One region of the Levilactobacillus sp. genome, then DNA from elsewhere that is predicted to be linked to it. Evidence: predicted binding sites of a transcription regulator. Region 1 holds the regulator's gene; each other region holds the start of a gene.

Region 1 (3,783 bases):
GGCAGAGCCATTCGGAAGGCCTTCGTGCCGCGTCATCCGGGGTGGCAGATCTTCTCGTCTGACTATTCGCAAATCGAGTTGCGGGTCCTCGCGCACATGAGTCATGACGCCAACATGCAAGAGGCCTTCCGCGAGGGTGAAGACATTCACGCGGCCACGGCCCGGCGAATCTTTAAGATGGGTCCCGACGAAGAGGTGACCCCGAACATCCGGCGCCAAGCCAAGGCGGTCAACTTTGGCATCGTCTACGGTATCAGTGACTTTGGCCTGTCCCAAAACATTGGTATTACCCGTAAACAAGCCAAGGCTTTCATCGATACTTATTTTGAGGAATATCCTGGCGTCAAGGCCTACATGGATCGGATGGTCCAACAGGCCAAGGAACAGGGATACGTGGAGACGATTGCCCATCGGCGGCGGTATTTGCCAGACATCAATTCGCGTAACTTCAATCAGCGGTCATTTGCTGAACGGACGGCCATGAACACGCCAATTCAAGGAAGTGCCGCCGACATTATTAAGATTGCCATGATCCAGATGGAAGATGCCATCAAGGATCTGCAGGCCACGATGTTGATGCAGGTCCACGATGAACTGATCTTTGAGGCCCCTGCCGAAGAGATTGAGACGTTGGCCAAGTTGGTGCCTAGCGTGATGGATTCAGCCGTTAAGCTGGAGATCCCGCTGAAGGTGGAAAGCCACTACGGTCCGACCTGGTACGACGCGAAATAGCGGTAAGGGAGACGATAAGCGATGCCAGAATTACCTGAAGTTGAAACGGTTCGACGGGGATTGACCCGCCTGGTTCAAGGCGCCACGATCGACCACGTTGACGTCTATTATGGAAAAATGGTCACGCCGGAAGCCGAAGTGTTTACCGCGGAGTTGATTGGCCGGCAGATCGAGCGTATCGACCGGCGGGGCAAGTACCTGTTATTTCGCTTTAGTGGCGAGCTGACGATGGTCTCGCATTTGCGGATGGAAGGCAAATATGACGTGCAACCGACCGGCAGTCCCATTACCAAGCACACCCATGTGGTCTTTCATCTGACCGATGGGCGCGACCTGCGCTACACGGACACCCGTAAGTTCGGCCGCATGCGTCTGGTGCCGACGGGAACGGAAGGCACGGCCTTACCATCATTGGGCAAATTGGGACCAGAACCCACCGAAGCCACGCTGACGCTGGCGTATATGCAACAGATCTTTCACAAGTCACACAAGGTGGTCAAGCCCTTCTTGCTCGATCAGTCGAAAATCGCGGGGTTGGGCAACATTTATGCTGATGAGGTGCTGTGGCTGTCGAAGATCAATCCCTTAACGCCGGCCGACGAACTGTCCGATGACCAGTTAGAGACGCTACGGCAAAGTATTATTACGGAAATTGGCCTGGCCATTCAGGGTCACGGGACCACCGTGCATTCGTTTTCCACGGCCTTTGGCGAAGCGGGGCAATTTCAAAACCACCTGCATGTCTATGGCCGCGAGGGGGAACCCTGTGAGCGTTGCGGGACCGAAATCGTGAAAATCAAGGTGGCCCAGCGAGGGACGCACTATTGCCCGCGGTGTCAGCCGGTGCCGCTAGACGCATTGGAGGCGTTGACAGATGACTGAGGTATGGGGATTGACCGGGGGCATTGCGACGGGAAAATCGACCGTGAGCGCGTGGCTGCGCGCGGCGGGCATTCCCGTGATCGATGCCGACATCATTGCCCGGCAAGTCGTTGCGCCCAAAACGCAGGGTCTGCAGCAGATTGCGCAGACCTTTGGGGCGGACTTCGTGACGGAAGCGGGCTTGGACCGGAAGAAATTGGGCCAGTGGGTCTTCACCCAGCCGGCCGAATTGAAGAAGCTGGAAGCCATTACGGCACCGTTGATTCAAGCGCAGATTCGCCGAGAATTAGCGGCGGCCAAGGCCCAACAAGTGCCGGTCGTCATGATCGACGCGCCAACTTTTTTTGAGGTAGGTTACCTGATTCATCTGGTCGATCACGTCATGGTCGTAGCGACCGATGTGCCAACACAAAAGCAGCGGTTAATGGCGCGTGACGGGCTTTCGGCGGCGGATGCACAGGCGCGAATGGATCGGCAGTGGCCGCTTGCTAAGAAAATCGCGCAGGCCACCGTGGTTATTGATAACGGGGGAACGATTGCCCAAACACGCCAACAAGTGGTAAAATGGCTTGACGCCAATAAGTTTGGCAACAGTAACCATTTAAAACGAGGTGAACAATAATGCAGTGTCCACACTGTCATCATAATGGATCGCGGGTCGTTGATAGTCGACCCACCGACGACGGGCGCGTGATTCGCCGCCGTCGTGAGTGCGAGAACTGTGGTTTTCGGTTCACGACGTTTGAGCGGGTTGAAGTTACGCCGCTGCTAGTGATCAAGAAAAATGGGACGCGAGAAGAGTTCAATCGGGAGAAGATCCTGCGAGGCATCATTCGTTCCGCTGAAAAACGCCCAGTGGGCATGGATGTCATGACCAATATCGTCGACGAAGTGGAAAACAAGATTCGCGCGTTAGGCGTCAATGAGATCTCCAGTCAGTTGATTGGGGAATACGTCATGAATCGTCTGGTCGACGTTGACGAAATCGCCTACATTCGCTTTGCCAGCGTTTATCGGCAATTCAAGGATACCGGTGTCTTCTTCAACGAGTTGAAGGATATGCTGGCCAAAGACAAACAAAAAGAAAAAAAGCATGAATCAGACCAGGGACAAAGTGAGGCGAAGTAAAGCATGGAAAATTCCTGGCACCAATTAAAACCACGAACGGGCTTTTTGGTGCGGTTAGCGGATCGCTTGACCGATCAGAGTTGGCAAACGTTGACCCAGCTTTACCAGCCGATTGTGGGACCGAGTGCCGCGGGGCTGTACTCGGCCCTTTTTTGGCTTCCCAAACGCGGGGAGTACCAGCGCCATGCCACCTTGTTGGGGTTGCTGGGGATGGACCTGGCACATTTCTACGAGGCGCGCTTGCGGCTGGAAGCGACCGGCTTGCTGACGACCAAGGTCAAAACGTCAGGGGAGCTGACCAGTTTCGTTTACGAATTGCAGGCGCCCTTAGCTCCGGCAGATTTTTTCCGCGATGATTTATTGAGCGTGCAGCTGCTCGGTGTAATCGGCGAAGAGGCCTACCGGACGCTGGTGACCGTCAATACCGTGAAACCGCAAACTGCGTCAGATGAACAAGACATTACCAAGAACTTTCTCGACGTCTTTCACGTGGATGGTCAGGAACTCAACCGCTTACCGGCCGCCATTACGGCCACACGCGAAGACCTCCCCAATGACGACGCCGCGCCGGCATTGACGCCGACGTCCCACGAGGATTTTGACTTCAAATTGCTGGGGGAAATCTTGGAACATTCGTTCATCGACACCAAGGCGTTGCGTAGCTACCGGCAATTGCTCTTGACGGAGCACGCCACCTATAACCTGGATGAGGTGACCATGGCCAGATACGTGGGGGATGCCACGGATCTGGCGACCAATCAATTTGACCCTGAGCAGTTCAAACGCGTGATTGCCCAAGACTTCTCGCGGCAACACCGGGGTCAGCCAGCGGCCACATCCCCAACGACGACCCAGCCCACTGGTGAGCGGCTGAGTTCGGCCGAGCAAACGTTGATCACCGTGGCCAGCAAGTCCGTGCCCGCCTTATTTTTGCAAGGCATCAAACAAAAGAACGGCGGGTTCGTGACGGATGGCGAACAGCGAATCGTCCGCGACCTGGTCAGTCGTCAGTTGTTTCCCGATGCCGTCTTGAATCTCATG
Region 2 (3,783 bases), on a different contig from region 1:
CACGCCGGGCCACCGTTCGCGCGTATTGGAGCTGGGCGCCCGCCGTGGAGCCGCCGGGCAAGATGAATTCAGTCAGCTCTGGCGTATTGGCCATGAAATAGTCCACCCGTTCCTCTAAGTGGGTGGTGTCGGCCAATGTGATCTCTTGATGGCGCTTCACGCTGATGTCGGCCTCCAGCATGTAGAGCTTGCGCTGAACCTCGCTCAGTTCGTCGACCAGGTCCGGATGGGCACTCAGGCTAGCGACCACGACGCCCAGGTAGGATTGGAACTCGTCAATATCGCCCAAGGTCACGATCTGAGCATCGGTCTTGGAGACCATCTTGCCGCTGACTTGCTTGGTCATGCCTTGATCGCCGACCCGTGTATAAATTTTCATAATTTCGTTGCCACCTTCGTTAAATGATTTCGCTTACACTTTGATAATACAAGAAGCATTGACCAGGTACAATCAATGCTTCAAAAAATAGTGATTTAATTTTTACCGGATTGGGCAGGCGCCACCGGCACAGTCGGATTGGTCGACCAGCTCGATGTCCTTTTGGTCATGGTTACCGGTCATGGCCGCAAACGTTTCGGCGACGTCAGCGGTGATTTCTGCGCGCTTGGCGGCGTAGGTATCGGCCGTGATGGGTTCCTTCGGTGCTTGCTTGAAGTCGGCGCCACTGTATGGCAACAGGGACGTGGACTTGATGGTGTTGCGGTATTGGAGCAACAGGTCGCTGATTTGGTCGCCCTCTTCTGGTTGGAAGGTGATGGTGCAGCTGACCGCGTTGTCGGACCAGTACGTTTGCAGGAAGGCTTGGGTCGCAAATTGTTCAGCGATCGACACTTCCCCGGCGGACGCAAAAGCAGCGTTGTCGGCGTGAGCGGCCTTCACTGGGAATTCCACGCACATCGTGTTTTGGCTGTAGACGTCGGGTTCGACCTTGTAGCCACTAGCCTCCAGAGCTGGCAACAAGGGATCGCTGTCCTGGAAACGAATCCGTTGAATCAGGTAACGGGCGTAGTGGAAGTGCATCCCCTCGGAAACGCCGGCCAACTTGGCCACTGTCCCGGAAGGCTTGACCGTCGTGTGCTTGATGGACGGTTGGCACCCCAGCGTGTCAGAGTACTCCTTATCGGCCTGCACCACGGCATCGTACAGCGCACTGAACCGCTGAACGGCCGCCTGATTGTAGATTGGTGCCATGAACGTCTTGCCCGTTTCCGCATCGTGCTTGGCTTCAAAGCCCGTGACCACGCGTTGTTTGAAGGTCTTTAAGATCCAGTCTTGAATCCCGGACATAGAAACGCCGATCCGCCGATTCTTTTGAATGGCGTTACGAGAGACTTCCCAGTCGTAGTGGCTAAACGTGACTCGCTTGGTGTACCGGGCGCCCAAGCCAAAGGCGTCCTCGAGTTGCCAGCCCTGTTCTTCGGCCACGCTCGGGAAGATTTCAAATAGGTTGCAAGGTTCCCCGTTGCTCAAGGAAATTTCCCCACACGGATTGGTCCCTTCAACGGCCTCATCAATGCCTTCTTGACGGCCATCGATCAAGCGGCCGTAGTCGCGGGACAGACCCAAATTGACAATGCCGGGTTCCCCGTTGTGTTGGATAGAGTCGGCGATGGGCTGGTAGTCAGTAAACGCACTATCCACGGCCACACTGTTGTTGGACGCCCACCGATGATGGTAAAGCTTGTCCTTGTCTTGCTTCATGGTAATAAAGTCATCGTCTTCGGCACCACCCAGCGCTAATTCAGCGGAACGGCGCACGTTGCCGGCCACGACAGTCTTACCGATCATGTTGCCCATATCCGTGCAGTCCACGGCGGTCAACTTGCGGCCGACCGCGTCGTTCAAGATGGTGTTGATGTCAAAGAGCATTTCAACCAATGGCATAGGACCAGAAGCCGTCCCCCCGAAGCCGTGGATGGGTGCATCCTTGGGCCGAATGTCGCTGATATCCAAGACGACCTTGGTCTTGCCGTCGGGGTTGGTGCTGTCAAAGTGCGCATCGATCATGTTGGCGTTGGCCAAGACCCAGCCCTCACGCGTATCCGGCAAGCGGTAGTAGCGCGCATCGGCCAGGGAGTGGCTGTGCATCCATTCCGAGCGATCCACGGCACCCAATTTGACGGACGCGTCGTAGGACTCGCTTTCGGCATCGATGACCACCGTCAGGTCCACGGCGTTGTCAACTTCTGGCATTTGGCTCACGTTGTCTGGCGTCACGGAGAAGCCGACACCGCCACCCTTCATTAATTGGTCGAACATGAAGGAAAATGGCATGGAAGCAGCGACCTGTTGGGGCTTGAGATAGCTGGGAACGATATGGCTATCTCCGTATGGTTGCGGCCGCACGGCGATGAACCAGCAGTTGTTCAAGGCATCCCCATTACGATGTTGATAGTCGGTCCCGGAGATCCACAGGTTCCGGCCAGAAGGCGTTGCGGCCAGGCCGTAGATCAAGCGGAATAATTTTTGCGCTTCTTGGGTCAGATCGGCGATAACTTGCGGATCCACATCCTTGGCCTGTAGCCGAGGGTCCAAATTGATATTGCCTTCGACCACCCGTTGGACCGTTTCCGGCCATTCTTCATTGCGTTGTTGATCCGGGAGCCAGCGAGCGTAGGTCCGCTTATAGGTCACCCAGCCGAGTTCACCCCAATGTGGTGTTACCTCATTTTCTGTTTTGGCGATAAATTCTGGCGTCAGCCGTACTGGCGCAGCGGTTTCTACGTTCATCATAGCAATCTCTCCTGTCCATAAAGTCTATACCAGATATAGTAGCGCATTCGCCAGGCAAATACAATATATGGTTAAATTGAATTGTCCCTAGACATTTTCCGGCCAGCCGTTAATAGCAAATCTGAGCCAAAATGCAACTTTTTTCGTCCGCCCAATTAATTGTAATTGGACAATTCAGCCGTTTCCCGCCAGAACGCGTCAACCAGCCGAGACAAACCACCGACACCCGGCGGTAGTAAACTACCCGCAGTCCTGGCCAATCAAGTTGGTGAACCAGCCGCGGGTGAAATTAAAAAATTTTAAGTCTGGTCGGTCAGTGACCCAACCGCTCCAATTTTGCATGGTCACCCCCATATCTAGGGGGTCGCTTCTAACAGTCACTACTTCTAGTGGTTAAGACTGGGCTTCCCTGCCGTCAAACAGCCCGCCACTGGCTCTGACAAGCCGTGAGTCGCTTAGTCGTTCCTAATGCGGGTGCTTGCCTGGACTAGAGAGATCAGGGCCAGGGGCGCCGCTGAGGGGGATTGTGGCATGCCGTGAAGTGGTTGGTTGATATAATTTTATTTATATAATTAACACCATTGACTTTATTGGCCGGATATGAGAAAGTAGCTGTACCCCCAATACAAAAAAGCCCGGACCTGCAGTCCAGACTCTCTGTCAACTCAAATTTAATTCGTCCATAACGCCGTCACTAAGCGTGCAATTCACGCATTATCGAGACCGCTTTTCGACCGTCTCAGCCCGGATTGGGCGAACGGTAGGCGGCCGGCCTCAACCTGACACTGTCGCTCATTCACTTCATCGTTATGACTCGCGCGTGCTCTCGCGCAACATCAGCTCAGTCCCCACAGTAACCAACTGTGGTGTAGTCCGACCAGTCTGCAAACGGTTTTCGACCAAGTCCACCGCCGTTGCGCCCAGCAGTTCCGTGTTCACGTGCACACTGCTCAACTCTGGGAACACGTACTTGGCAATCGTGGTGTCATTGAAGCTAAAGAGACTCACCCGTTGTGGCACGTCAATGTCGTTTTCGTGCAGTGCCTTGA
Region 3 (3,783 bases), on a different contig from region 1:
TCGTCAAGGCTTCCAGTTCATCCCAGGAGTTTTCTGGTTTACAGAACTTGACCATTTCGACCTTGTTGAATTGGTGCAAGCGAATCAAGCCCCGGGTATCGCGACCGGCACTGCCGGCTTCGGACCGGAACGCTGGCGTCAAGGCCGTGAACCAAACTGGCAGGTCCTCTTCAGGAATCACTTCGTCGCGGTAGTAGTTGACCAGAGGGACTTCGGCCGTTGGAATCAAGGTCATATCTTCATCACGGAGTTGGTAAACATCTTCCTTGAACTTAGGGAATTGACCGGTACCGTACATGGAATCGTCGTTCACGATGTAAGGTGGCAAGACTTCCTTGAAGCCCGCCTTGGTGTTTTCATCCAAGAAGAAGTTGTAAACGGCCCGTTCCAACCGGGCGCCTAAGCCCAGGTAGTACAGGTAACGGCTCCCGGAAACCTTGGCCCCGGCTTCAAAGTCCAAGATGCCCAGGTCTTCCCCGAGTTCATAGTGGGCCTTAGGCGTAAAGTCCATGTTTGGCTTCTCGCCCCACTGCCGCAATTCCACGCTACCGTCTTCGGTCAATCCAACGGGCACGTTGTCGTTGGGAATGTTAGGCAAATGGGCCGCCGCATCGTGGACCTGGGCCTTTAACGTATCCAGTTGGGCATCAATGTCCTTGATCTCCCCACTGACCTGCCGCATTTCGGTGATCTTGTCGTTGGCATCTTGCTTGTTGCGCTTCAGTTGAGAAATTTCGTCAGACACCGTGTTGCGTTGGGCCTTCATGGTTTCGCTCTTGACGATCAGTTCCCGCCGCTTGGCATCCAAGGCCAACAAACTGTCGATATCAGCGGGATCCACCCCCCGCGTGGCTAATTTTTCTTTGATAAAATCTGGTTCTTGGCGAATCAATTTTAAATCTAACATGCTGTTTTCTCCTCTCTTTTTTCGCGGATGGTACAAAAAAGGCCTCCGTCACATGGGACGAAGACCTTCGCGGTACCACCCAAGTTCGTAACTGGCGACCCAGTTACACCCTTGAACATGATAACGGTTTGCACCGTGCGGCATTACCCGCCCACGAATTCTCGTGCTGGAATCTTCGACGTCGCGGTTTGCAGCATCCCCCGCTTCTCTGGCCGTCTACTAAATAGGCACAACGTGTTTTTGATTAATCTCATCATACCGCATTTCTCGGCAGATAACAATTACTAACTATAGTTTCTGGCAACACTCCGCCTTACCGTTGCGCTAGCGGAAACCAGTGCCTGCGGCTGCCAGGGATTCTGCCTGCTATGGGGACCGCCTGCAGCCCAGAAGCGGGCTTCCGGCTCGCTTTGAAGCCTGGCATAACCCGCCAGTCTCCAAAGTCGTCCCACGCACTAACCTGGCAAGCAACGCCAGGTAACTGCGTCGACACAGCTGGCGCCACCCCTGGCCTCCTCCGGCAGATTGTCCGTTGCATCAACCAAGATGACTGCCAACAGTTCGTCCGCACTCAGCTAGTAGTGGTGACTATCACCACCGTAGCCGAGAGTGGAGCGAAAGTTGTGCTCAGCCGTGGGAGTTCCCTTAGCGGTGTTCTTGGCCGCTTAGGGAACTGGCGTCTTTGAGACGCGAACTGTCGGCTCAAAGCGAGGGCGAGACCGCTCTTTGGCTCGACTGGTCCGCCCACCGCGTTCCAGCACAACTTTCGCGCAACGGTAGGCGGCCAGCCCCGGCCACGTTGCCACTAAAACCTAGAGTGAGGCGATCTTTTCGTCGATGAGTTGGAGCACTTGCTTGCGGGCTGCGGGGTCTTCCACGAAGTCCAGCTTGTCGCCGTCGATTTGCATCTTAGGGGACTTGTCGTAAGCGTTGTACCAATCCACGTAACGTTGGTCCAGTTCTTGGTAGTACTTGTACAGGCTCGGATCGTGATCGATTTGTTCGTATGAACGCCCACGCTTCTTGATGCGTTCCAACATCGTTTCAAACGAAATGTTGATGTGGATCAATAAGTCGGGGTTCTTCTTGTGCGTGGCGTCTGGTAATTCTTGCATCATGTTAGCCAGTAAGGAATCGTAAATGTCGACTTCCGTACTAGTAGCCCGGCCCAAGTCGGCGTTCAAGTGAAAGAGCAAGGAATCTTCAAAGATTGACCGATCCAAGACACTTTCATCGTCGGCGTTGGCAGCCTTGATGCTGTCCAGCCGCTTGTTTAAGAAGTAAATTTGTAACAAGAAAGCATACTTCTGCGGGTTCTGGTAGAACAGTGGCAAGATCTTGTTGTCATCCACTGATTCGTAAAATGCTGGTTTGTTTAAGTGTTCGGCTAACAAAGTGGTTAAACTCGTTTTGCCAGCGCCAATAGTTCCCGATAATACAAGCATGCAATCTTCTCCTTTAAATACACCGGGTCCGTGACCGCAGCCACCGGAACCCCCTATCTCTACGTAAACTGGGTCCGGTAGGCATTTGCGCCACTGACCCCGTCCAAAAATTCAACACCACATATTGTACCAACCTCCCGGATAAAAGACAATATGTCGTGGCCATTTTCTTAATCTCACTGGGCACAAAACGACGTCCAAGCCGGAAGTGTCCAGCTTAGACGCCGTCAATTTTTATTTAAAATTTCGTGTGCCCACACTTAATTTCAGATAATCGTTTGTCACAACACTACTTGTTTTCCTTCAGCGTCCCATCGCGGTGCACTGGGGAAACGTCGACTTCACTCAGTGGAATCAACTTAGTGTGCTTCTTGATCTTGTAGCCAATGTAGAGGATCAAGACCAGTGGCACACTAATGTAAGTGACCAGCACTTGTTCCCAGTTACCTGAGAAGAAGGATTGTGGGTCTTGCCCAACAATGACGGCCACACACAGTGCCAAGGCTAAGATTGGGCCAACTGGGAACCACTTTGCATGGTAACTCAGTTCGGACAACTTGTGCCCTTGCTTGATGAATGCGCGGCGGAACCGGTAATGCGATAAGGCAATACCGAACCAAGCAATGAAGCCGGTTAAACCACTCGCAGCAACCAACCACATGTAAATTTCTGGACCGGCAATACTACTGATGAAGGTCAATGCGGCAACAATGGTCGTGGCGAACAAGGCAGGATAAGGAATCCCATTCTTCCCAGTCCGTTCAAACAACCGTGGGGCGTAACCTTCCTTAGACAAGGAGTACAACATCCGCGTGGAAGCGTACATCCCGGAGTTAGCGGCGGAAATGACTGACGTCAAGATAACCGCGTTCATGACACTAGCGGCAGCGGCCAAGCCGGCACGCTGGAAGACCAACGTGAAGGGACTGATGGCGATGTCACTGGCAGATGAACCCAACAGGTCCTTACTGGTGTAAGGTAAGACAGCGGCGATAACAAAGATGGCTAAGATGTAGAATAAAATGATTCGCCAGAAAACAGAATTGATTGCCTTAGGAACACTGTGTGCAGGATCTTCAGATTCACCAGCCGTAATCCCGACTAATTCAGTTCCTTGGAACGAGAACCCGGCAACCACGAACACACTCAAAATGGCAGGGAAGCCACCAACGAATGGCGCCTTCTTGTAGGTGAAGTTACCTAAGCCAGTGGCGTGACCACCCATGATGCCCACGATGGTCATCAACCCAACGGCCAAGAAGATAAAGATCGTAACGACCTTGATCAACGACATCCAAAATTCCGTTTCACCGAAAGCTTGGACGGCTAGGGCGTTGATGATAAAGACGACGGCCAAGGCCACGGCACTCCAGATCCAACTTGGGACCCCGGGTAACCAGAACTTCATGACTAACGCAGCGGTCGAAATGT
Region 4 (3,783 bases), 550 kb from region 1:
CGCGTGGCGTGGCCAGTCATCCGGGCACCAACCTGGCAATGATGAATAAGTTAATTAACCCCCAAACGGCCAAGGAGTTGCCGGCGCACCTCCTACCGACCCTGCATGGTATTCTATACCAAGGGCTCCACGTGATCTTTATTGGTGGGGTACTGCTGATCATCATTTCATTCTTAGTGAACTTCTTTGATCGCAAGGATACGGAACAGGTCACCGGGCACCAGGGGTAATTAGTCCCGTTTTAAGTTCAGATACGGTATAATAATGCTAAACGACCAAAAAGTGGAGGCGATAAGATGTTTGAAAGTAATCACGCGCGGTATGCGAGTTATGGCACGGTTGCGGCTTTGCCGGATGATATGATTGACGCAATCTGGCAGATTATTGATCACGACCTCCAAGGGTTGTTTCCATTAGATAATCTGTTGACCTTTAAACTGCACAACCACCAAGGCACCACGACCTTTGAGTACGTCCAATCAGACGACAATCAAATGACGTTGCGGGCGGGTTTCGACACAGAATTTGGCTATACGCCAGAGCTGCCAGAAACCGTGTTGGCCTACGATGATGGTGACAGCCAGATTATCCTGCTGCCATCCGAGACGAATGACCGTTAAATTTGTGAGAGATTAAAATGGTGATTGCTCCGGGGGATGTCCCTGGTAGTAATCACCATTTTTTGTGGTTAAATGACTGACGGTTGAAAGACGAAATCAGGTGAAACTATTGTTATCATGTGCCTCATGGCGTTCTCGACACCTCGCTTTGAGTCGCAGTCTACGTCTCAAAGCTGCCTCATGGCCGAAACGTGCGCCAACACTTAACACTGCTAGGCAGCTAACCGCCTGTCGTCACACTCTTATTCAGCGGCTGAACCCATAGCAGGTGGAACCCTGGCTGACGCAGGCAACTGGTATCATCAATTTTAGGTGTCGGAACACTGTCTTTTCTGTGGCAGCAACGTCAAATTAGCGAATCAAGCCGAAATGGCGCAGGCCGTGGACGATGCCATCCGTCGTGTTGGACGTGGTGACGTAGGCCGCCTTAGCCTTGGCTTCTGGAACGCCGTTGCCCATGGCGATGGGGACGTCGACCTCGTCAAACATTTGCAGGTCGTTGTACCCATCGCCGAACGCGTACGTTTTCACATCTTGCAAGCCAGCGTTGGTCAAGAGGGCTTGGATACCAGACTGCTTGCTGACACCGTGGACCATGGTGTCTAGGCAACGCGGGTTATTGCGGACTAAATCCAATTGACCCGCGAACTCATCGTGGTATAATTGGTCCTTGTCACGGTTGAAGACGTTGATGAAATTAATCTCTTGGTGATGATACCATTCGGGGTCCACCACGGGATTCAGGCGCAACAGCTGAAAGTTTTCGGTGGTGTCGGCATTAGCCTGGCTGAGCCGAAAGCCTGCGCGGTTGTAGTATGCCAGTGGGTCATGATGCGCGTTGGCAAAGGCTGTGATGGCGTCTAGCGTGGGCTGATCAATGATTGAGGCAGTCAGGCGCTTACCTTCAAACTGCACGTAACTGCCATTGGCGCCGACGACGGAGTCAATGCCGGTGGCGTCGAGGACGTATTGAATTTCAAAAATGTTTCTTCCGGTCGCAATAACTGGTAAAATATGATGTTGTTGCATTTCGTGAATGGCAGCGATGCTGGCTGGCAAGACGTTCTTGTGGTCGTCAAACAGGGTGCTATCCAAATCAAAAAAGACGATTGCTTGATACATATTTAACCTCCTAAATGTTGACGTGTTGCGGTTCCATTATACAGCAAGAACCAAAGTTGACGAAATGACGGTAATTTTTTTGCCAAGCAGATGTAGTAGTTGCCGTTTTTATGTTACACTATATCTTGTATTTTGAATTAAAGAGGGGCTATCATGGTGATAATTACAGCTGGAATGATCGGTGTCGGTAAAACGACCCTTACTGGAAAGATTGCGTCACACTTGGAAACTCAAGCATTTTTTGAACCGGTTGGTGATAACCCAGTGTTACCACTTTACTACCGGGACCCGAAGCAATACGGGTTTTTGTTACAAATTTACTTCTTGAACAAGCGGTTTAGCATGATCAAGCGAGCCCTAGCGGACGACAACAACGTCTTGGACCGCTCCATCTATGAAGACGCGCTCTTCACGCGGGAAAACAACGCAGAAGGCAACATTACGGACACTGAGCTGGAAGTTTACCTCAACCTGCTGGACAACATGATGAACGAATTGCAAGAATTGCCAAAGAAGGCCCCAGATTTGTTGGTATACGCCGACGCTGACTTCGATACGATCCTCCACCGGATCAAGAAACGTGGCCGCGACTACGAACAATTCGATGACAATCCTGAATTGGAATCCTACTACAAGAAGATGTGGACGGCCTACCAAGGCTGGTTCGCCGACTACGACGTGAGCCCAAAGATCAAGATCGACTTGCAAAAGTATGATCTGGACGTTCCTGGGAACACGGAATTGGTATTGGCCCAAATCGACGATGCCTTAAAGGACATCCGCACGCCAGTTAAATAAGCTTCACCCACGCCACCACCGGTCTCTTGATCGGTGGTGGTTTTTTTAGAATGAAACGAAAGGCTACTAGCCAGTGGTTAAAAAAACCTAAAGTCGAGGGTACGGTGGGTTACCAATGGCCGGTGGATTTCGTTAGTAAGAGTAGGGGGAGCGTGCGCCAACAGGTGGTTGCCTGTCGTCACACGCTTAAGTCCAAAAGAGCACGCCGCCTCCCGGTAACGGCAGGTGCGTGCTCACACAAGATTAACCCAATTTCTTCGCGATATTGTCCAAGGTCACTTCTGCCGTGTCAGCGAAGACCATGTCAGCGGCGCCCAGTTCCGTGGCGTCACCAATGCCCAGTGAGACTTCACCGGCCGCATTGATAGCAGCGACACCAGCGGCGGCATCTTCAACCCCAATGCATTGGTTGGCTGGCAGGTTCAGCAGTTCGGCACCCTTGGTGTAGATTTCTGGATCCGGCTTGCCGTGCGTCAGGCTGGCTGGGTCAACGATCTTCGGGAAGTAGTCGGCCAGTTGTAATTTGCCCAAGACCCGTGGGGCGTTCTTGGAAGCGGACGCCAATGACAGTTGATAGCCCTTGGCACGCAAGTCATCCAAGAAGGCCTTCATACCGGGTAAAATGTTAGCGGGCGTCATCTTGTCGACTTCGGCCACGTAATTGGTGTTCTTTTGGGTGGCCAGTTGTTCCTTTTCGGCTTGGGTGTAGTCGTTTTCCTTGCCACCGGCCTTTAAGATCATTTCCAAAGAGTCCATCCGGCTAATGCCCTTCAAGCCGTTGGCGAGTTCGTCGCTCCAAGCCACGCCTAAAGAATCGGCGAGTTGGTGCCAAGCAGTTCCGTGCAAAATGGAGGTGTCGGTGATGACACCGTCGAGGTCAAAAACAAATCCTTTAATATCAGCAAACTTAGTCATGTGAAGCACTCCTTAATAAGTAATGGTTTGTGGAACATTAGGTTTTAGTGAAACAGGTTGTTGCCCAATTTTAAGTGTTGCGGCGTGATCGGCCGTCACGGTCACGTGATGGTGGTCAATCGCAAAGGTGTAACGAGTGCCACGTAGCAGGTGGCTAAATTTAATCGCGTCCCAGGCTTGCGGCAGGTGAGGGTTAACGGTCAAATCTTCCCCTAAGGCGTCGACACCAGCGTAGTAGCGCGTTGACATCAATGTGACGGCCCCCATGACGCCGAGGTGGATGCCTTCGGCCGTGGTGCCCCCCTGAATATCGTAGTAATCAGAGAAC

What was found. Region 1 encodes NrdR, which represses ribonucleotide reductase genes. Its sites were predicted from a motif close to ACACNATATATNGTGT; they were not measured.
Region 2: nrdJ (ribonucleoside-triphosphate reductase, adenosylcobalamin-dependent) is a predicted target of NrdR. The motif match lies at 2,761-2,776, and genes of this name have one in related genera.
Region 3: LKH74_RS08065 (deoxynucleoside kinase) is a predicted target of NrdR. The motif match lies at 2,467-2,482, and genes of this name have one in related genera.
Region 4: LKH74_RS02715 (deoxynucleoside kinase) is a predicted target of NrdR. The motif match lies at 1,858-1,873, and genes of this name have one in related genera.

Annotation. Positions count from the first base shown of each region.
Region 1 covers NZ_JALCJA010000001.1:37,519-41,301, forward strand. Annotated here, with positions in the region: gene polA (DNA polymerase I) at 1-732, shown strand, start outside; gene mutM (DNA-formamidopyrimidine glycosylase) at 754-1,614, shown strand; gene coaE (dephospho-CoA kinase) at 1,607-2,236, shown strand; gene nrdR (transcriptional regulator NrdR) at 2,236-2,742, shown strand; gene LKH74_RS00270 (replication initiation and membrane attachment family protein) at 2,746-3,783, shown strand, end outside.
Region 2 covers NZ_JALCJA010000004.1:35,453-39,235, reverse strand. Annotated here, with positions in the region: gene LKH74_RS07120 (cob(I)yrinic acid a,c-diamide adenosyltransferase) at 1-379, opposite strand, end outside; gene nrdJ (ribonucleoside-triphosphate reductase, adenosylcobalamin-dependent) at 482-2,731, opposite strand; gene LKH74_RS07110 (LacI family DNA-binding transcriptional regulator) at 3,542-3,783, opposite strand, start outside.
Region 3 covers NZ_JALCJA010000004.1:250,232-254,014, reverse strand. Annotated here, with positions in the region: gene serS (serine--tRNA ligase) at 1-907, opposite strand, end outside; gene LKH74_RS08065 (deoxynucleoside kinase) at 1,720-2,352, opposite strand; gene LKH74_RS08060 (amino acid permease) at 2,642-3,783, opposite strand, start outside.
Region 4 covers NZ_JALCJA010000001.1:591,792-595,574, reverse strand. Annotated here, with positions in the region: partial or broken gene LKH74_RS02730 (DHA2 family efflux MFS transporter permease subunit) at 1-230, shown strand, start outside; gene LKH74_RS02725 (DUF960 domain-containing protein) at 297-620, shown strand; gene LKH74_RS02720 (Cof-type HAD-IIB family hydrolase) at 972-1,742, opposite strand; gene LKH74_RS02715 (deoxynucleoside kinase) at 1,896-2,540, shown strand; gene pgmB (beta-phosphoglucomutase) at 2,784-3,455, opposite strand; gene LKH74_RS02705 (glycoside hydrolase family 65 protein) at 3,468-3,783, opposite strand, start outside.